One region of the Exiguobacterium sp. s130 genome, then DNA from elsewhere that is predicted to be linked to it. Evidence: a T-box and tRNA genes for the amino acid it is inferred to sense, from the RefSeq annotation. Region 1 holds a T-box; the other regions hold tRNA genes.

What was found. The T-box of region 1 lies ahead of argS (arginine--tRNA ligase). A T-box ahead of a tRNA ligase gene usually reads a tRNA of that ligase, here a tRNA-Arg.
Region 2: it has a tRNA-Arg gene. The T-box ahead of argS (arginine--tRNA ligase) is inferred to sense a tRNA for this amino acid. The anticodon was not compared.
Region 3: it has a tRNA-Arg gene. The T-box ahead of argS (arginine--tRNA ligase) is inferred to sense a tRNA for this amino acid. The anticodon was not compared.

What each region holds. Positions count from the first base shown of each region.
Region 1 covers NZ_JACSNI010000007.1:43,806-50,920, reverse strand. The annotation lists gene HZS85_RS14560 (alpha/beta hydrolase) at 1-509, opposite strand, end outside; gene HZS85_RS14555 (GGDEF domain-containing protein) at 525-2,201, opposite strand; T-box leader at 2,331-2,549, shown strand; gene argS (arginine--tRNA ligase) at 2,609-4,291, shown strand; gene HZS85_RS14545 (hypothetical protein) at 4,322-4,927, shown strand; gene HZS85_RS14540 (metallophosphoesterase family protein) at 4,990-5,586, opposite strand; gene HZS85_RS14535 (YajQ family cyclic di-GMP-binding protein) at 5,667-6,161, opposite strand; gene pulA (type I pullulanase) at 6,273-7,115, shown strand, end outside.
Region 2 covers NZ_JACSNI010000001.1:630,406-637,520, forward strand. The annotation lists gene HZS85_RS03130 (phosphocarrier protein HPr) at 1-145, shown strand, start outside; gene racE (glutamate racemase) at 232-1,038, shown strand; gene rph (ribonuclease PH) at 1,039-1,794, shown strand; gene HZS85_RS03145 (XTP/dITP diphosphatase) at 1,791-2,384, shown strand; gene HZS85_RS03150 (metallophosphoesterase family protein) at 2,390-2,899, shown strand; tRNA gene HZS85_RS03155 (tRNA-Arg) at 2,973-3,046, shown strand; gene HZS85_RS03160 (hypothetical protein) at 3,149-3,673, shown strand; gene HZS85_RS03165 (hypothetical protein) at 3,700-4,686, shown strand; gene tig (trigger factor) at 4,797-6,089, shown strand; gene clpX (ATP-dependent protease ATP-binding subunit ClpX) at 6,324-7,115, shown strand, end outside.
Region 3 covers NZ_JACSNI010000001.1:386,519-393,633, reverse strand. The annotation lists gene gap (type I glyceraldehyde-3-phosphate dehydrogenase) at 63-1,070, opposite strand; gene HZS85_RS01935 (sugar-binding transcriptional regulator) at 1,124-2,152, opposite strand; gene HZS85_RS01930 (glutaredoxin family protein) at 2,268-2,528, opposite strand; gene HZS85_RS01925 (RNA polymerase factor sigma-54) at 2,519-3,661, opposite strand; tRNA gene HZS85_RS01920 (tRNA-Arg) at 3,815-3,890, shown strand; partial or broken gene clpP (ATP-dependent Clp endopeptidase proteolytic subunit ClpP) at 4,073-4,657, shown strand; gene HZS85_RS01910 (hypothetical protein) at 4,777-5,013, opposite strand; gene whiA (DNA-binding protein WhiA) at 5,096-6,052, opposite strand; gene HZS85_RS01900 (gluconeogenesis factor YvcK family protein) at 6,049-7,047, opposite strand; gene rapZ (RNase adapter RapZ) at 7,047-7,115, opposite strand, start outside.

The sequences.
Region 1 (7,115 bases):
GCAGTCGATAAGGCAGCGACGCGCGTGATGACTTCCGGATACGCGAATAATCCATATAGCGAGATGACGCCACCCATCGAACTGCCGATCATTGTCGTATCATCAGGGCGTGTCGCATAGTTGGCATCAATGTATGGTTTTAACTCGCGGATGATCCAGTCCATATAGACCTTACCGTTGCCACCGATTGACGTCCGGTGCGAAGGATAGGCGCTCCGCATCAATAAGGCTTCGTCACTCCAAGGAGCATAGTCATCGTACCGATCCATTCCATCTTCTGGACTGTCAATCGCGACGACCATTGCCGGAATCTGTGTCTGTTGTAGTGCAAGATGAATCTCCCAGCCTTTTCCGAACGAGGCGGTTTCTCCACTAAAGACGTTTTGTCCGTCATGCATATAAATTACTGGTAAAGCTTTAGAAGGATCAAAATGTGGCGGACGATGAATTCGAATCGTCCGGTGGGTTTGTGATGTCGGTAGCGTCATTTCAATTTCCGTAATCGACAATAGAGTCACGACCTTTCAAAGATTTGCATAGTGCGCGGTACAATTGCGTCCGTTGTGTTTTCCGCCGACATAGAGTGCATGATCGGCTTGACGTAGCGATTCTTCGAACGTCCGTTGATATCTTTCTTCCACTGTATCAATTCCGAGGCTTATAGTTAAGGAAAGTCGGTGACCATCGACGAGGAAGGGGCGATCCATGACCGCATGGCGGACCGTCTCGGCAATCTGAATGGCAGCCTCTTGACTACGATTTCGCAACAAAAGTACGAATTCCTCCCCGCCATAACGAGCAGCGAAGACATCATCATGTTGCAGTTGGATCACCTGGATGCGTCGACCGAGTTCACGAAGGACGAGATCGCCTACTTTATGCCCGTACGTATCGTTGACGCGTTTGAAATGATCGATATCAAACAGGATCACGGAAAGCGGATAGCAATCAGCAGCGAATTCTTGTCGACCGTGTTCGTAAAAGGCACGACTATTTGGTAATTCCGTTAAGGCGTCAGTCCGACTTTCTGTATAGAGTTGAACCGTTTCACGAGAGCGTTCTAGGACGCGACAAAAGATACGGAGTAGACGAGATAATTCGTCGGCATTCGTCGCATCATAGGCGTCTGCGACTTGATGGAACAGAATGATCGAGACATCGACTTCTCCGCTCGTAATCGAAGGAATTGCTAGCATTGAATGGCGATCGACAGGCAATCCGATTTGAATATCGTTTCCCCAGTCGCAACGAAGACCATAGATGATCGGGGTATGCAAATCGTCGGCTGTCAAAGAGTGAAACAGCGGTAACACATCGATCGGTTGCTTCGTCCGGATGTCATAGATGACTTGTTTCCGCTGTTGTTGAATCGAAATCCAGCCTTCAGAAAACGGTAGCAGATGCGGTAAATCGAGAAGTAACGAGTCGATCGTCTCGCGTTCGAAGCGGGAGATCAATAAGTGTTCCTTCGCATCATCAAATCGTTTAGCATTATCATTTGCTTCAAGTAAGTCACCACGTTCTTGCAACAGACGTTTGAATAAAAAGAGAATCAAGGCGGAGACTGTAGCCGCGACAAGAGGACTTTCATCGTAGAACCAGATCCCAAGTAGAGCACTTAACATGCTGATTCCGTAAACGAGGGACTGAAGCTTCACAAGACGTTGCCAATCGTATTTCAAGAAAAGAAAGCGATTGACGAGCAGACATTGGAAGTAAGAAACAAGGAAGACTGTGATCAAAAAGCCGATGAAGGGAATCAGAGCTTTGGTATACGTAAAGCTTGAGCCGATCGGTCCACCGAGCGCTTCATACGCAAATACCGGAAGCGAGATGTAGACTAAATCAAACAAGGCGTTGATTGGGTAGAGATAGGCGAAACGTTTCCAGCGAATCGCTTTTCGGTGAGACATGAATTGAAAGACGAGAATACCGACTTGGCTTAAAATCAAAGCGTACGTCAAACCGTAATTGAGGAATAAAAATAAAATGATTCCTTCTTGAAACGTATAATAAATGCCGCCACGACGGACATTATCGAACTGAAACAGGAGAACGAGCCCAAACAAATAAAGGGTATTGACGATGGAGATGGAAGGAGGGAAGGTAGGTGGATGAACGATGCCAATCAATAACAATGTCAAGGCGACGAGACTGAAAACGATCCAGCTCGTCCGGGCTACCTGTTGGTAGTAGCGCATGAAACATCCCTCCCCCTGAGAAGTATCTTTTATTCCTATACCCGAATTGTGGAAATTTTGATAAGCCATTTACCAAAAAAATAAGGTTGAGAGAAAAGAAAGAATTGCGTATAATGTGAAAGATATCGAATACAGTCGATGATGAAGAGAGTAACGGTTGATTTTCGTCAACTAGCGAATCAGGGAATGGTGGAAGCCTGAGGACGAACCGGTCGTGAAGCGCACTTCTGAGACGCTACCCGATTCCTGAAAGAAAAGGCGTAGCCGGGGGAACCCCGTTATCCCCGAACAAGGTGGGTGTCAAAAGGACACCAAGAAGAGTGGTACCGCGGTCATTCCGTCTCTTTGCGCGTGGCGCAAGGGGCGTTTTTTATTGCCAAAAATCAGTGAAGCAGGAGGAAATAAAGATGAGTTATAAAACGCAATACGCAGAAGTATTACATCAAGTCATGGAAGGTGCCTTATCGATTGAACAAATCGAACAACTAATCGAGCAACCGAAACATGAAGATCATGGAGATCTAGCATTCCCATGCTTCATGCTCGCGAAAGCATTCCGTAAAGCACCCAATATGATTGCTTCGGACCTCGCAGAAAAAATCGACGCGCCATTGTTCTCAAACGTTCAGGCTGTAGGTCCTTACATCAACGTCTTCTTGAACCGGGAAGTCGTATCGCAAGAAATCGTCAACCAAGTTCTGACGGAAAATGAGACGTTCGGATCAAGTGAAGCCAATGGAAAAACGATTGTCACTGATTTTTCATCACCAAACATCGCGAAACCATTCTCGATGGGTCACTTACGTTCAACGGTAATCGGAAACGCGCTCAACCAAATCTCACGTAAAAAAGGCTATGATGTCGTCGGTGTCAACCATTTAGGGGACTGGGGAACACAGTTCGGGAAATTGATGGTTGCGTACACGATGTGGGGTGAGGAAGAAGCGGTCCGTGCAGAACCAATCAAGGAATTGTTGAAATTATATGTCCGGTTCCACGAAGAAGCGGAAACAAATCCGGCACTTGAAGACGAAGGACGTCTCTGGTTCAAAAAACTCGAACAAGGTGATGAGCAGGCAACAACGCTTTGGACGTGGTTCCGTGAAGTCTCACTTGTTGAGTTCAATCGTGTTTATGAGATGCTCGGAGTTAAATTCGATAGCTTGAACGGAGAAGCTTTCTACAACGATAAGATGCAACACGTCATCGATTTGCTTGAAGAAAAAGATTTACTCGTCGAATCAGAAGGGGCAATGGTCGTCGACCTCGAAGCAGAAGGTATGCCGCCTGCTTTGATTAAAAAGAAGGATGGCGCAACGCTTTATGCGACACGTGACTTAGCAGCTGCTGTCTATCGTCTCGAAACGTACCGTTTTGAGCAAGCATTCTACGTCGTTGGCGGCGAACAAGCGCTTCACTTTAAGCAATTGTTCGCAGTCCTGAAGAAACTTGGATTTGAGAATGTCGACGGAATGCACCATGTACCGTTCGGTTTGATTATGAAAGACGGAAAGAAAATGTCTACGCGTAAAGGTCGGATCGTCTTGCTTGAAGAAGTACTACAAGAAGCAATCGACGTCGCGAAGCAAAACATCGCGGAAAAAAATCCGAACTTAGCGAATGCCGAAGCAACAGCTCGTCAAGTAGGTGTTGGCGCCGTCATCTTCCATGATTTGAAAAATGAACGGATGAACAATATCGAGTTCGATCTTGAGCAGATGTTGAAATTCGAAGGTGAAACAGGACCGTATGTCCAGTATACGAATGCTCGTGCGCACTCATTGCTCCGTAAAGGTAGCTATGATGGCACACCATTCGCTGGCAGTGCCGATGATCATGCATGGGGTGTCGTATCGATGCTGAACCAATTCTCGACGGTCATCGATCGCGCGTTCACACGTCGCGAGCCGTCAATCATCAGCCGTTACGTCTTAGATCTTGCACAAAGCTTTAATAAATACTACGGACACGTCCGTGTTCTCGAAGATGACGCGGCAAAACAATCGCGTCTTGCACTCGTCAAGTCCGTCACGATCGTCTTGACAGAAGGTCTTCGTTTACTTGGTGTCGGCGCTCCGGAAGAAATGTAAGACCAATCCACGAATAAGAAGAGGTAGATTATGAAGACTGAGACGAAAGACCGATTACAGCAAGCTGCTTCACGGATGAAGCAGGAGCCTTTGGCAGAAACCGTCGCCTTCATGGCTGATTTTCACGGGAAACTCGCTGCTTGGTTACCGGGAGAGTCTGTCGATTTCGTTCACGATTTCGTGACGGCGCCGGAAGCTGATTTGATTGCTCCGATCGAAGGAGACGCGTTGCGCACGAAAGACAATTTTGAATTCTTCATGCGTAAAAAACAGACACGAAAAAAACTCGGCGAACTGTTGACGCTTTGGAAGTCGGCGCGCACGACAGAGACGTTGAGTCAAATCGATGCGATCGGATTGAAAAAATGGCTCGCTCGTAATGAATTCCGTTCGGAAGACAAGCCATGGGATTATTTGAACCGTCTGCATGTTCTTCTGTTCCTTGATTTGATGACGACGATCATCGATGATCATCGATTGACGAGTTTGCATGAGCAACTTGTCGGTACAACACCAGTTCCGACGAGCTTCGTTCGTCGTCAAGGGGATGTCCGTCAAGTCATCGAAGCATTCGCGGAAGAGACGAACTTCACACAAGTGGATGTTGTCAAGGCATCGCTTGTCCGTTATCTCTGATCAATAGGATGCACAAACAAAAGCCGTCGAGCCCCGTGCCCGACGGCTTTTGTCGTATCTTCTTAGTTTGCCCGATGGAACACGATCGATTGTTGCTCTGAATCGTAAAGACACCATTCTCGTTCGAACACGACAGGACCTAGATTGATGGCATATCGTCCTCCATTATTAATGGATAAAGATTGATACAATGGGCTCGACATAGCAATGCCATTTCGAAACAAACCTCTGATATGACTATGACCAAAAAAGAGTACTGGTTCACGTTGCTGTGACAGATCGGGCAAAAAATCACGGGACCAATTCAATTGATCTCCATGAATCAATAATGCACCCTCGATGCGTTGTTTTCGAGGGCAATCGCGTAACGCATCGATGACAGGAGATAGTTGCGGTGGAACGAGCGACAGGATGCGCTCTTCTTGATTGCCAAGTAACATCTTAAAATCAATTAGGTTTAAAAAATCATCATCAAGCGTCACGACGAGGGAGAGCGATTCGAAGGAATAGCGCTTCGCTCGCTTTTTACCGACATGACATTCATGAACGTCACCAAGACAGAACAAATGCGCATCGGGAGCGAGCTGTCGTATGTCAGCTAGGACAGCCGTTGTGTCGGCTACTGAGCTGTGAAGATCCGCAAAAAGGGCATAACGCATGATCGACCACTCCTTTGTTAAGGAGATACCCGAAAATGCGCTATGCCTATCTTTTGAATATGAGCGTTCAGATCAATCGATTAACGGAAGTTAATGAATTGAACGTCGACCGATAATGGAAGCTCACGAACGATCTGCATGACTTGTTGTAAGTCATCACGCGATTTACCTGTGACACGAATTTGATCATCTTGGATCTGTGTCTTCACTTTTAATTTCGATTCCTTGACGGCATTGTTGATCTTTTTCGCGTCGTCACGGTCGATTCCACTTTTCAGGATGACACGTTGTCGGACTGTATTCCCGGCAGCCTGCTCGACTTTTTCATACTGCAGGTTTTTGGTTGGGACTTCTCGCTTGATCAATTTTGATGTTAAGACGTCTTTGACTTGATCGAGTTTGAAATCGTCATCTGAGATTAGAATCAAATCCTCTTTTTCGAGCTTCATGTCGCTTTTTGAACCTTTGAAGTCGAAGCGGTTCGTGATTTCCTTCAGTGCGATTTGGACCGCGTTCTTGACTTCCTCGATGTTGATTTGTGACACGATATCAAATGAATTATCTTTTGCTGCCATTTCAATCTCCCCTTTCATTCCACTCTCTATTTTAGAGAGGAATACCGGAAGCGTCCACTGCTTTGAAATTTTGTTATAATAAAAACCATGAAATGAAAGGGGTGCTTGGCTTTGAAACAAACAGCAGACATGTTGACGCTCACACCGCAAGAACTGGATGAGCGATTTGCCTATAGTGGAAATGATTTAGGAGCGACCTTCTCAGAGACAGCGATTCACGTGCGCTTGTGGGCGCCGACAGCAGAACGTGTCGTGATTCGTCTCTACAAGACACTACGCGCACGAAAAGTCGAAGAGGTCGAGATGGTGGCAGGCGAACGGGGAACGTACGTCGTCGAACTCGATCGAGCGACATATGAAGGTTATTTCTATACGTTTCAAGCGAGCATCAACGGACAAAAAGTCGAGGCGGTCGATCCGTATGCGAAAGCCGTCGGAACGAACGGAAAGCGCGGCGCATTAATTGACCCGACCAGTGTGACACCAGAACGATGGATTGAAGAACGTCCATTGTTCCATTCTTCGCAAGACGCAGTTGTCTATGAATTACACGTACGCGATGCAACGAGTCATCCGGCTAGTGGTGTCGTCGCACGTGGGACGTTCGCTGGACTGACGGAAGCTGGGACACGGACACCAAATGGTGGATTGACAGGGCTTGATTATTTAGCAGACCTCGGTGTGACACATGTCCAGTTACTACCGATCTATGATTTTGGCTCGGTCAATGAGACAGCGCCGAACGACCCGGATAACTATAACTGGGGTTATGATCCGGTGAACTACTTTGCGCCGGAAGGTTCGTACTCCTCGAATCCGGATGATCCACGAACGCGGATCCTTGAATTAAAACAATTGGTGCAGGCGTTACATGATCGCGGGATCCGTGTCATCATGGACGTCGTCTTCAATCATACGTATGATGCGGCGACGGTTCCGCTTGGTCAGTTCGTT
Region 2 (7,115 bases), on a different contig from region 1:
TGTCAACTTGAAGTCAATCATGGGTGTTCTTTCACTCGGAATCGCGAAAGATTCAGATATCAAAATCGTTGCAAACGGTGACGATGCTTCTGAAGCAATCACGACTCTTTCAGATATGCTGACTAGCGAAGGTCTTGCTCAGTAATCCTGTAATCGTACATTCTCGGACGCCGGTCTTGCACCGTCGTCCTTTTTTGTTACCATAAGATTGATAGAAAGAGGTGGAGAAGAGTGAATCGAGCGATTGGAGTACTGGATTCCGGAGTCGGTGGATTGACGGTCGCACGTGAATTGATGCGACAGTTGCCCCATGAGCGAATCATCTATGTCGGGGATACACTACGTTGTCCGTATGGTCCGCGTCCAGAAGAAGAAATTCGTGAGTTTACGTGGGAGATGATTGATTATCTCGTACAACAAGATGTGAAATTGATCGTGATCGCCTGTAATACAGCTACGGCTGTCGTCTTAAAAGAAGCGCGAGAACGTTTAAATATACCTGTCATCGGTGTCATCGATCCGGGTGCCCGTGCAGCAGTCAAGGTGACACGTACGAAACGAATCGGTGTCATCGGAACGAAGATGACGATTACAAGTAATTCCTACGAGAAGGCATTACGACATGTCGAAGGACAAGTCGTCGTTGAATCGTTAGCGTGCCCGCCATTCGTTCCGCTCGTCGAGTCGATGCAGACGGATGGCGCATACGTCGAACGTGTCGTGGCGAATACGCTACGACCTTTGATGAATTACGATATGGATACACTAATACTCGGGTGCACCCATTATCCGCTTTTAGCAGATGTCATTGGACGGGTCATCGGACCAGGCGTTCAACTCATCTCTTCAGGGGATGAAACCGCACTCGAAGTAGCAGCACTACTTGACTACAACACGATTTCAGCAGATGTGACACAAACACCAGAACATCGTTATTACGCGACAGGCGATATCCGCTCATTCGACCAAATTGCAACGGACTGGCTCGATCAGCCCATTCATGCGGAGCGCATCGTCCTTGGAACGGAGGAAGATTAAATGCGGACAGACCAACGAACGGCGGACGATCTCCGTCCAGTACAGTTATCAGTTGACATCAATAAACACGCGGAAGGTTCGATTTTGATTGAACTGGGTGATACGAAAGTCCTCTGCACGGCGACCGTCGAGGAAAGGGTACCACCATTTCTACGTGGAAAACGCCAAGGCTGGATCAATGCGGAATATTCGATGTTACCGCGGGCAACCGCTCAGCGGACTGCACGAGAAGCCGTTCGCGGCAAACAGACGGGGCGGACGATGGAAATCCAACGTCTCATTAGCCGATCACTTCGGGCGGTCGTCGATTTAGAAAAACTTGGTGAACGGACGATCTGGATCGATTGTGACGTCATTCAAGCTGATGGCGGAACACGAACAGCATCGATCACCGGTGGATTTTTAGCACTCGTTCGAGCTATCGATCAACTGATTCAAGCGGGAAAATTGACCGATACACCAATCAAAGAGGGCATCGCCGCCATCTCAGTTGGAATCGTCGGATCGAATGCCTTACTTGATTTATGCTACGAAGAGGATGCTGCAGCTGAAGTCGACTTCAATCTCGTCATGACGTCATCCGGTAAAATCGTCGAGATGCAAGCAACAGGAGAAGAGTCGACCTTTTCCCGTCAAGAGATGCTCGAAATGCTCGAACTTGGGGAAAAAGGTATTAAGGAACTGATTGAAACCGGTCGCGAGGCACTCGGTGTTTCGTGGTGGTATGTAGGAGAAGAAGTGGGGGAACATAAATGAAAGTCATCGTCGCAACACATAACGTTGGTAAAGTGAAGGAACTCGAAAGCATGCTTGGGCGTCTCGGCTATACAGTCGAGTCGTTACTCGATCATGCGGATGCTAAAGAAACGGATGAGACAGGTGAAACATTCGAGGAGAATGCACTCTTAAAAGCAACAGAAGCAGCAGCCTACTTTGGTCACGCAGTACTTGCTGACGATTCAGGTCTTGAAGTCGATGCTTTAGATGGCGCTCCAGGTGTCTACTCGGCACGCTTCGCGGGTCTTGAAAAGTCGGGTGCAGCGAACAATGCTCTACTACTTGAAAAGTTAGAAGGTGTTCCGGAAGAGGAGCGGACGGCACGCTTCGTTTGTGTACTCGCGCTAGCAAAACCAACAGGCGAAACATTGACGGTACGCGGAACAATGGAAGGGCGAATCGGTTTTGAAGCAACGGGATCGAACGGTTTCGGTTATGACCCATTGTTCGTCACGGCAAGTGGACAAACGGCTGCTGAGTTGACGAAAGAAGAAAAAGCGATGATCAGTCATCGTGGCAATGCATTGCGCAAGCTCGAACAGGACTTAACTACTTTCCTAGGAGTGTGATGAAAATGAGAGCGTTGATCGTTAGTGATAGCCATGGACTAGAACAAGAACTGCTTACGATATTCGAACGGCATCAGGACGTGGATCTAGCATTTCATTGTGGAGACTCTCAATTGACGCGCGACATTGAATCGTTATATCCATATCGTGTTGTACGGGGGAACTGTGATTATGGACACGATTTCCCGGAAGAAGTCACGTCGGAAATGGACGAGCATAAGGTCCTCTGTGTCCACGGGCATCGTCAGGACGTCAAATATAGCCTAGATGTCTTGCAACATCATGCGAACGAAAAGCAAGCTGATATCGTTTTGTATGGTCATTCTCATGTTGCGAAGGCGGAGTATCGGGATGGTGTGTTATTCATCAATCCAGGATCGATTCGGATGCCACGCCATCGTCCAGACAAGACGTATGCGATTCTTGAAGTAGAACAAGACCGCTATTCTGTCGATTTTCTTGACATGAACGGGGATCGCGTCAATGCACTTCACCTCGACGGAACATTTTTGTAATAAAATAAATGCAATCTTTGTAATGTGATTGACACGAAAGAATTGTTCTAGTATAGTTTATTCGTGTTGACACGTCCCAATAGCTCAGCAGGATAGAGCAACGGCCTTCTAAGCCGTCGGTCGGGGGTTCGAATCCCTCTTGGGACGCTATAATTAAAATAGAGACTGCCCTTACGAGGGCGGTCTCTTTTTTTTATTTCAATTTTCGTTTATAATTAAGGTATCATGAACTCGAAAGGGGTGAAAGTGATGTGGAAGAAAGTTGGTACCGTCCTGTTACTCAGTACATTTCTTGCAGGATGTAGTGAGATTTCAAATACAGTTGATGATGCAAAACAACAGGTCAACGATGTGAAAAATAGTGTCGATTATGCGGGAGAACTCCAAGGCATTGCGAAAGATACGGCACAAGTCACGTCAGATCTGTCTTCTTCTTTGAATGAGGCCGCTACGAAAGCACGCGAATCCGCGAATCCGGAGCAAGCGCTCGACCAACAAGTCGAAAAGTTGAAGGAAAACGGAACGATTGATCAATTTAATCAAGAGTTGGATCAAATCGACCAACGATTGGCGGGTCTTGAAAACCCACCGCAAGAGTTGCAAAATTTAAGTGCGAAGCTTGAGCAGTTCGTGAATCAATCAGAAGACATCACACGACTTCTTGAAACAGACGTCTCTCTCGATACATTAAATCGTCTCGGTATCGAACAGGCAGGGAAATTACAAGATGCGATCACAAACTGGACGTCTTTGCTCGATCCGTTTACGAAATAAGTAGTTGAATGAAGGAGTGCAGGAATATGGAGACATCCCGCTGGATGGAACACGAATTAGAAGCGGAACGAGTGCGCATCCTCCGTTTGCCCGCAGCTGAACAAGAACGGCTGGTAAAAGAATTAGAGACTGACCAATTGACAGGAGAAGATGTGTTATACCGACTCTATGTCATTCAACCGCTATTACTGCATGACCGTGAACGATACGAAACTGTAGCAGAACGTTTTCTTGAAGTCGAGGGTGTGGAGCAAGTGCTCGCACTCTTTCTTTATGAACTCGGAGAACGGTATCCAATGAAGCTCGCTCTACGCTCGGCGTCACCGTATCTGCCGTATGGATTTGCGCTTCGGTTAGACGAGATTAAACAGCGGATGACGGTGCGAGAACAAAAGACGACACCGGTTCAAAAAAACAATGTTACTCAGAGTACTGTAACTTCCGGAACGGCGTTGATGCATGTGTTGCAACATGGAAGCTGGGTCGAACAAATGCGCCATTTGGCTGGTGCTGAATTCGAACGGACACCTGCGCTCTTTGACTACATCACACACAAGTATCTTCGTGCTCAGGATACAGAACATCAAAGCCTACTCGTCATCGATCAGTTATTAGGAAGTGTGATTGAGCATCTGTCCTATCCGGCAGACATTTATGTGCCACATTTAGATGTACACTGGACGATCTCGACGCGTCAAGATTTAGAAGAAGTACTGATTGCGCATCAACAGGAACAACAAGCGTTACTCGCATCGATGCATACATTAGAAAAAATGGATCCTTTTCGAGCCTTGCTCGTCTTACGTTCGGACCAGTTGATTCATCTTGAAGAACGAGAAGCAATCGGGTCGGATATGGAGAAATGGCTTCTCGCATGCGAAGAACTAGCCGGTCTGTCGTTTGAAAAAGAAGAGCCGGAACGTGACTTGAGTCCGCTAGCGAAGCGATTATATCAGGGGGTGCATATCCTCTATCCGGAAGTCATCGCATTCGAGCAGATTTACTTCGATTGAGACATCTGGAAACGATTCGTTCAACAGTGGTAATCGTCAGAACGATTGTGCTATAATGTGACTTGTTGTACACACATGTACGCTAATTGACAATTTTGGAGGGACTCAGCATGACTGCAAAATGGGAAAAACAATCAGGTAGCCTCGGCGTCCTCACGTATGAAGCGCCTGCTGAAGCATTTGATAAAGCGGTAGACCAAGCGTTCAAGAAAGTCGTTAAGACTTTGAACACACCAGGTTTCCGTAAAGGAAAAATGCCACGCGCAATGTTCAACAAAATGTACGGTGAAGAAGCACTGTACCAAGATGCACTCGATATCCTTTACAAGGACACAATCGAAGGTGCAGTCGTCGAATCAGGAATCGAGCCAATCGCGCTTGAAAACATCGACGTTGAAACACTCGAAAAAGGCAAGCCAGTCGAATTCAAAATCACGTTCGTCATCGAGCCAGAAGCTACACTCGGTGAGTACAAAGGTCTTGAGTACACAGCAGTTGAAACGAACGTTACTGACGAAGACGTCGACGCTGAACTCAAAACATTGCAAGAACGCGGTGCAGAACTCGTCGTTAAAGAAGATGGCGTCATCGAGAATGGCGATACAGTCGTATTCGACTTCGCAGGTTTCGATGGGGAAAACCAATTCGACGGCGGAACTGCTGAGAACTACTCACTCGTCATCGGTTCTGGAAACTTCATTCCTGGATTCGAAGAGCAAATGGTCGGTTTAAAAACTGGCGAGCAAAAAGATCTTGAAGTGACATTCCCAGAGGAATACCACGAAGCATCACTCGCTGGAAAACCAGTTACATTCAAAGTAACAATCCATGAAGTCAAAGCGCAAGAGCTCCCTGAATTGACAGATGAGTTCGCAAAAGAGATGGATGAAGAAGTTTCTTCACTCGACGAGTTGAAAACAAAAATCCGTACGCGTCTCGAAAACACACGCAAGCAAGAAGCTGATGCTTCAATGCGCGATGAGTTAGTCGAAGCGGCTACGAAAAACGCGACAGTTGATCTTCCAGAAGTCATGGTCGAAAACGAAGTCGAGCGTATGGTTCAAGAGTTCACACAACGTATTCAATCACAAGGTATCGACCTCAACATGTACTTCCAGTTGACTGGAACGACAGAAGAGGCAATGCGTTCTGAAATGAAAGAGCAAGCGGAAGAGCGCGTTAAAGCACGTCTCGTCCTCAAGCAAATCGTTGCTGACGAAAAAATCGAAGTAACAGATGAGGAAACACAAACTGAACTTCAATCAATGTCAGAACTCTACAACATTCCTGCAGATCAACTTGAAACGATGCTTGCACCACAAGGTGGTCTTGAAACGCTTAAAGGCGATCTTCAATTCCGTAAAGCTATCGATGTTCTCGTCGACAACGCAAAAGCAAAATAAGCCATTTCATGGTTTTCGATCGACTTCAAGCCCAATTTCTGGTCTTGGAGTCGATTTTTTTGTACGATAGGTCAAACAAGGACAAACAATCCTTGGTTCAGAACATCAAACTGTAAATCGTTCGTCCAGGATTTGAAAGACTTTCCTTGTTCATGCTACAATCATAAATAGTAAAACGTGAGACGGGATGCTACAGGCATCCATACAATTTCCACGTTAAAGGGGTGGACCTTTATGTTTAAATTCAACGAAGAAAAAGGTCAGCTAAAATGTTCTTTCTGTGGAAAGACACAAGAACAAGTACGCAAACTTGTTGCTGGACCTGGCGTTTACATTTGCGACGAGTGTATCGAACTCTGCAATGAAATCGTAGAGGAAGAACTCGGTACCGAAGAAGAAGTCGAGCTGAAGAACGTTCCAAAACCGCATGAAATTCGTACGACACTTGACGATTATGTCATTGGTCAAGAGAAAGCGAAGAAATCGTTGTCTGTAGCGATGTACAATCACTACAAGCGAATTAATGCTGGTGGTCGCGCAGATGATGTCGAGCTCTCAAAATCGAACATCGTCATGATTGGACCAACAGGTAGCGGTAAGACACTTCTTGCCCAAACGATGGCACGTATCTTAAACGTACCGTTTGCGATTGCAGATGCAACAAGTTTGACGGAAGCCGGTTATGTCGGTGAAGACGTCGAGAATATCCTGTTAAAACTCATTCAAGCAGCTGACTATGATGTCGAGAAGGCTGAAAAAGGAATCATCTATATTGATGAAATCGATAAGATTGCTCGTAAATCAGAAAACCCGTCAATTACACGTGATGTTTCTGGTGAGGGTGTCCAACAAGCTTTACTGAAGATTTTGGAAGGAACTGTTGCAAGTGTACCGCCACAAGGTGGACGCAAACATCCGCATCAAGAATTCATCCAAATCGATACGACGAACATCTTGTTCATCGTTGGTGGAGCATTCGATGGTATCGATCAGTCGATCAAACGTCGTCTCGGTAAAAAAGTCATC
Region 3 (7,115 bases), on a different contig from region 1:
GCAATAAGAGCGGAGACTGATATCGTTTCCGCTCTTATTCAATTGCTATTTAATTGCTCGAATTACTTAGCGATTTCTGCGAAGTGTTTGAGTGTACGAACGAGTTGGCTAGTGTAAGACATTTCGTTGTCATACCAAGCAACTGTTTTAACGAGTTGTTTGTCGCCGACTGTCATGACTTTAGTTTGTGTTGCATCGAAGAGTGATCCGTAAGAGATACCAACGATGTCAGAAGAAACGATTTCGTCTTCAGTGTAACCGTAAGACTCGTTAGCAGCTGCTTTCATTGCTGCGTTAACTTCTTCTACAGAAACTTTTTTGTCGAGTACAGTTACGAGCTCAGTGAGTGAACCTGTAGCGACTGGTACACGTTGTGCAGATCCATCAAGTTTACCTTGAAGTTCTGGAAGAACGAGACCGATTGCTTTTGCAGCCCCAGTTGAGTTTGGAACGATGTTTGCTGCTGCCGCACGTGCACGACGGAAGTCACCTTTAGGGTGTGGAGCGTCGAGTGTGTTTTGGTCACCAGTGTAAGCGTGGATCGTAGTCATGAGACCTTCAACGATTCCGAACTGATCTTGGAGAACTTTAGCCATTGGCGCGAGACAGTTTGTAGTACAAGAAGCACCAGAGATAACTGTTTCAGTTCCGTCAAGGATTTCGTGGTTCGTGTTGAAGACGACTGTTTTCATGTCGCCAGTTGCAGGTGCAGAGATAACGACTTTTTTAGCGCCAGCTTTCAAGTGAAGCTCAGCTTTTTCTTTGTCTGTGAAGAAACCAGTACATTCGAGAACGATGTCAACACCGAGCTCGCCCCATGGGAGTTCTTCTGGGTTGCGGTTAGCAAGTGTTTTGATTTCTTTACCGTTGACGAGGAAGTAACCGTCGTGTACTTCAACTTCGCCGTCGAAACGACCTTGAGTCGTATCATATTTGAGAAGGTGTGCAAGCATTTTAGTGTCTGTAAGGTCGTTGATCGCGACTACTTCGATTCCATCAAATTGAAGAATTTGACGAAGTGCCAAACGTCCGATACGTCCAAATCCGTTAATACCAACTTTTACTGCCATGATAATTTTCCTCCTTTTAATGTAAAGCGAGTTATCTATTATTCAAAAGGGGGTTACCCTTTCAAAATCGAAGCTGCTGCGCCTTCATCCGTGATCAGGATGATGTCCGGCGACTGTTTGACATAGGCGTTGATCGCTTCTGCCTTCGAATGACCACCTGCGACGACGATGACGTGTTCGACTTGCTTCAAGTCAGCCAGTTGGAGACCAACCGTCTTGACCCGGTGCACGATGTTCCCGTCTCGGTCGAAGTAATATCCGAATGCTTCCGCTACTGCCTGTTCATGTTCCAGTCGGGTCAGGAGATCCTCAGACGCGCGACGACGTTTTGCCATCGTTTTCGCCTCACCAATTCCATGTACCACGATTGAAGCACCTTTAATCATTTGAAGCACATTTTTTATGCTCGGCTCTTCAATCATCTTGACGAACGTCTCTGTACTGACCATGTCGGGGATGTGAAGCAGATGATAATCACTTTGAGCGCGTGACGCCATCCGTGAGCATACTGTGTTCGCTTGTAATTCGAGCGTTTCTCCCAGTCCTCCGCGTGCCGGAACGAATGTCATCGGACGGTGTTCCTTGTCTGGCGACATCATCGCCGCGACGGAAGCCATCGTCGTACCGCCTGTGACAGCGATCGTATTGTGATGGTCTGAAGAAAGCTCTCGTTTGAGTCGTGCGACGGTCGCCCGCCCCATGTCTCGTTGTACCCAGAAGGTTTCATCGGAATCACCCGGTACGATGACGACGTCCCGTACTCCGAGTCTCTCTTTTAAGGCTTTCGCCATGTCTGAGATCCCTGCGAGTTCTCCCATGATGCTGTGCATGCTGCGAAGAACGTTTCGTCCTTCATCTGTCAAGGACATCCCTTGCGTCGCGACCTCTAAGAGGTCTTGCTGCTTCAAGAAGTCAACTTCCCGCCGTAAGACGCGTTCCGTCAAGCCAAGGCTTGTCGCAAGCGTACGTCGTCCAATCGGTTGCATCAGTCGAACATAATGAAGGATGTCGTAGCGTGTCTGCATTTCTTCGATCAGATCAGGCACGATTCGTTTTTGGATCTGGACTAACTGCCGAATCATGTATTTCCCTCTCCTCTCAAGTAGCTGGACGCTTTTTGTCCCGCATGTCATAACGTGTCCCACTTGGTACACCGTTATCATAACAGTCCATTTCTCGCCTTGCAAGTCTCGTTTCTCAAGTTTTTTGAAGTAAGCGGTTTCTTATCGTTTCCGTATCAAATTTGCCATAACTCCAGATTTCCTCGTCATGCATGACGACCGGAATTTCATATAAGAACCGTAGACTGAGCGCTTCATCCTGATCGATGTTGACTTCCTCGAATGTCCATTCCGGAAACTCATCGAGTACGAAGTCGAGTAAGATGGCGGCTTCTTCACATAGCGTACATCCCGGACGTGAATAGAGTGTTAAGTGTCTGTGTCGTTTTAATCCCATTCTGATTGCGCCTTCCTTTGCTGCATCGTTTTTTTCGTTAAACCAAGTGCTGCCCGATATTTCGCAACCGTCCGTCGCGCGACTGTCAGACCGTCTGCTTGCAGACGATCCGTCAATTGCTGATCACTTAACGGACGATCGCTATGTTGAATGTATTCGGCGATCCGCCGTTTAATTAAAAAACTCGAATCTCCGGTTGTTGTCCGTGAGACGAACAAGTCTTCTAAAGCAACGAGACCATGAACCGTCTCGACATACTTCGCAGCAATCGCTCGACCAATCGTTGACGGATGATGCCCCGTCGCCTCAGCGACTTGTTTTTTCGTCAGTGGCTCAAGATGCAGTTCTCCCTTGAACCAGCGTTCTTGTCGCTCAAGCAAGACCGAGAGGATGGCATGCATCGTAACGCGACGTCGTTCGTACGCGCGCAAAAAAGGTGTTGCCTCTTTTAATCCGAGCCACTTCTGATCCATGTCGAGTGTCATCCAGTCAATCTGAAGTTTTCCATCTAGCAGGTGAATCCGTGCTTCTGCCATGACCGGTCGTTCTTCTTTAGGAAGATCCGGTGTCCGGCTCAGGCGCGTCAATCGTTTTCGCAACCGTGCTCGATCCTGTTCACTGAACTGCGCGAACACTTGACTCGCCGGTTCATGTCGTAACCGATCCGTCAGTCCGATCAATTCTGCGTCGTCTAGCTCGATCGCCTGTAACCATTGGCACTCGCGCTCCGAGCGGGCAGCAATGCCGACTGGTTCACATTGTTGTAAGAGTGTCCGTGCTTCTGTAATCGTTGCGACATCGGTCGAGAAGGATGCAGCGAGCTCCTCGTCCGATGTCCGCAATAAACCGTCCGCTTCTAAATACACGATGAGTTGTTCCGCCATATATCCTATTTCCTGTCTGACTGATTCTAAACGTATTTGTGCAAGAAGCTCGTCTTCATAGGATGACAAATGTCCTGCCATCTGCTCGACCTCTAGCGAAACCTGATTCGGGTAATGACGATGTAACCGTCGTTTCAACCGTCGCCATTCCTCCTCGAGTTCTGCCGCCGGTTGCTCAAGTACATGTAACTGATACTGTTGTGACGCCGATAACGTCAGCTGTTGCGTTTGTTCCTGGCGTTGATCCATCGATTTCCCTCCCTCACTTCTTATTATAGAAGAAACGTTTTGAAAAACGTGCTCTGAACCCCTTTTGAGTCGCTAGAGAAAAGAAAAGTCATCCTTCCCTATTGCTTTTCTGAAAAAATGTCGCTATACTATTAATTGTTCAGTACATCAGATGCACCCGTAGCTCAGGGGATAGAGCACTGGTTTCCGGTACCAGGTGTCGGGAGTTCGAATCTCTCCGGGTGTACCATTTATTCAACTACAAGGCAATGCCAGCAATGGCGTTGCCTTTTTTCTATATTGATATGTTTCATTTGCCCTTGTAATGGAAAAATACCTAAAAGTCGCATCGTATCTTTTGACCAATATTGACCAAAGGATTATGATAAGGATAAGTCGAATAGGAAGCTACATACCAACTATAAGGAGGCAAAGACTATGTTAATTCCAACAGTCATCGAACAAACAAACCGCGGGGAACGTGCTTACGATATCTACTCACGTTTGCTAAAAGACCGCATCATTCTTCTCGGGAGCGCGATTGACGACAACGTCGCCAACTCAGTCGTTGCCCAGCTTCTGTTCTTAGCAGCAGAAGATCCAGATAAAGAAATCTCGCTTTACATCAACAGCCCAGGTGGTTCGATCACTGCCGGTATGGCGATTTACGATACAATGAACTTCATCAAGCCACAAGTTTCAACGATTTGTATCGGTATGGCAGCATCGATGGGTGCATTCTTGCTACAAGCAGGCGCAAAAGGAAAACGTTTCGCGTTACCAAACGCTGAAATCATGATCCACCAACCACTCGGTGGTACACAAGGTCAAGCATCGGATATCAAAATCCATGCGGAGCGTATCATCAAAATGCGTGAGCACCTCAACAAAATCATGGCTGAAAACACAGGACAACCACTTGAAGTCATCGAACGCGATACAGAGCGTGACAACTTCATGTCAGCACAAGCTGCTGCTGATTACGGTCTTATCGACCGCGTCATGGAACGTGCATAAGTCATCCAGAGTGTCTCCTTCGGGAGGCACTTTTTTTGTATCCATAGAAAAGTGAAGCCTTGTCGGTTATCGTTACATACAAAAAACCTCCCGTTCCTTATAGAACGAGAGGGTGATGATCAGTCGATCAAGTCTGTGATGTCTGAAACGATATCGTGGTTTTCACGAATCAGCGAGTAGATCGCGTTCGCATGTGGCGAAAGCTCTTCTTCTGCTTGTAATTGTTTCAGGAACAAAGATGTTGCGAATGCAACGAGTGTGCTTTTCGGTACACCGATTGCTTTTGCTTTTTTTGTTAACACTTCATCAAACTTCGCATCGACTGTCAGCGAAATACGTTTCTTTTCGTTAGCCATTTCAAAAACTCCTTAATTCGAACATTTAGTTGCATCGACTATATATTATAGTAGACTATGGTTCATCCCGCAAGCGACCCTCTTATAAGGCCCCTGTCATCGACTCGCCATTTCGTACTTTTTCAGCGATTTGATCAATTTTCCGCAACCGGTGATTGATCCCTGATTTTGAGATGGAGCCGCTTTCGACCATCTCCCCGAGCTCTTGTAACGTGACGTCTTGATGGGTCACACGCAAGATCGCGATCTCCTTCAGCTTATCCGGTAAGACATCGAGCCCGACCGTCCGCTCAAGGAACTTGATGTTCTCGACTTGGCGTAATGCCGCACCGACCGTTTTGTTGAGGTTCGCCGTCTCACAGTTGACGAGACGGTTGACCGAGTTACGCATATCTTTTAAGATCCGGACATCCTCGAACCGCAGCATCGATTGTGTCGCATCAACGAGCTTAAGGAAATCGGAAATCTTCTCGCTCTCTTTAATGTAGAGGATATGTCCCTTTTTCCGTTCGATCGCCTTCGCGTTCAAATCAAAGACGTTCGATAGACCGCGGAGCGCCGCATTGTGTTCTTCATATAAGCTAAAGATCTCCAAGTGATACGACGATGTCGCCGGATTGTTGAGCGAACCTCCGGCGAGGAACGCCCCTCGTAAATATGCGCGTGCTTTTCGTTCATCGTTTAGAATCGTGTCACTGATGGAGCGAATCATCGTGAACCCTTCCCCTAAAATCCCGAGGTCTTGCAAAATCTTATCCGCCTGTTGTTTGACGCGGACGATGTAGACATTATTCTTTTTCAGACGCATTTTCTTCCGCACGAGCAGATCGAGATGAACCCCGTATGCTTTTTTCAAAAGCGAGTAGATCCGACGGGCAATCGAGGCATTCTCGGTCGAGATATCGAGTGTCAGACCACGTCCGAGACCGAACGAGATCGCACCATTCATCCGGGCAAGCGCCGCGAGTTCCGCCTTCATCTCGTGATCGGTGATCGGAATCTGCGTTAATTCTTTTTTGACTTCTGAGGCAAAGCTCATGTCAGCTCCTCCTTTCCTTCGAGTTGACGCATCCGTCGAATCGACAACACTTTTCGCATGACGAGGCTTGCGACGGCATCTGAGTCATGACGGATGAAGTGATGATTGTAATCGACGATGTCGTCCGCAAGCACTTCAACGCCAGCGAGCTCGAATTGTTTTTCATTATAGGTGACGATGTCAGCGTGATCCTTCTGGTATTTCTTCAGGTAACTCGCATCGATCGATTCGTTGTTGACGATGATCGTATCAACGACGCCTTGTCCGAGGAAGCGTTCGAGTGCCGCTAAATGTTCATTCGCCGTGAACGCCGTCGTCTCACCGGGCTGCGTCATGACGTTACAAATATAGACGACCGGAGCCAGCGATTGTTGGATCGCTTCCCGGATTTCATCGATCAGGACGTTCGGGATGATACTCGTATAGAGACTACCCGGACCAAGGACGATGACGTCGGCATCAAGAATCGCCTGAATCGCTTCCGGTACCGGACGGACGTCTTGTTCTTCAAGGAAGATCCGTTCGATCTTCTTGCCGACCTTCGGAATCAACGACTCACCTTTGACGATCGTTCCGTCCTCGAACTCGGCACATAACGTGATCGTCCGTTCCGTCGCCGGATAGACTTTTCCTTCCGCGTTCAACAGTTGTCCCATGACGCCGATTGCTTCGACGAACGAACCATTACAGAGCTGGGTTGCTGCCGTCAGCATCAGGTTTCCGAGCGAATGCCCGTGTAATCCTTCCCCGGTCTCGAACCGGTACTGCATGATTCGGTCCATCAACGTCTCCGACTTCGATAAGGAGACGATGACGTTGCGGATATCGCCCGGCGGTAACATGTTGAATTCCGTCCGCAGACGACCAGAACTGCCCCCGTCATCGGCGACCGTGACGATGGCTGTGATATCAAGCGGATAATGTTTCAGTCCACGAAGAAGCGTCGAGAGTCCTGTCCCGCCACCGATGGCGACGACTTTGCGTTCCCATTTCATCACTTCTCCTCCTTCGCATGCACATAATCCCGGTGATTCGTCTCGATGTGATACTGCGTCGCGAATTC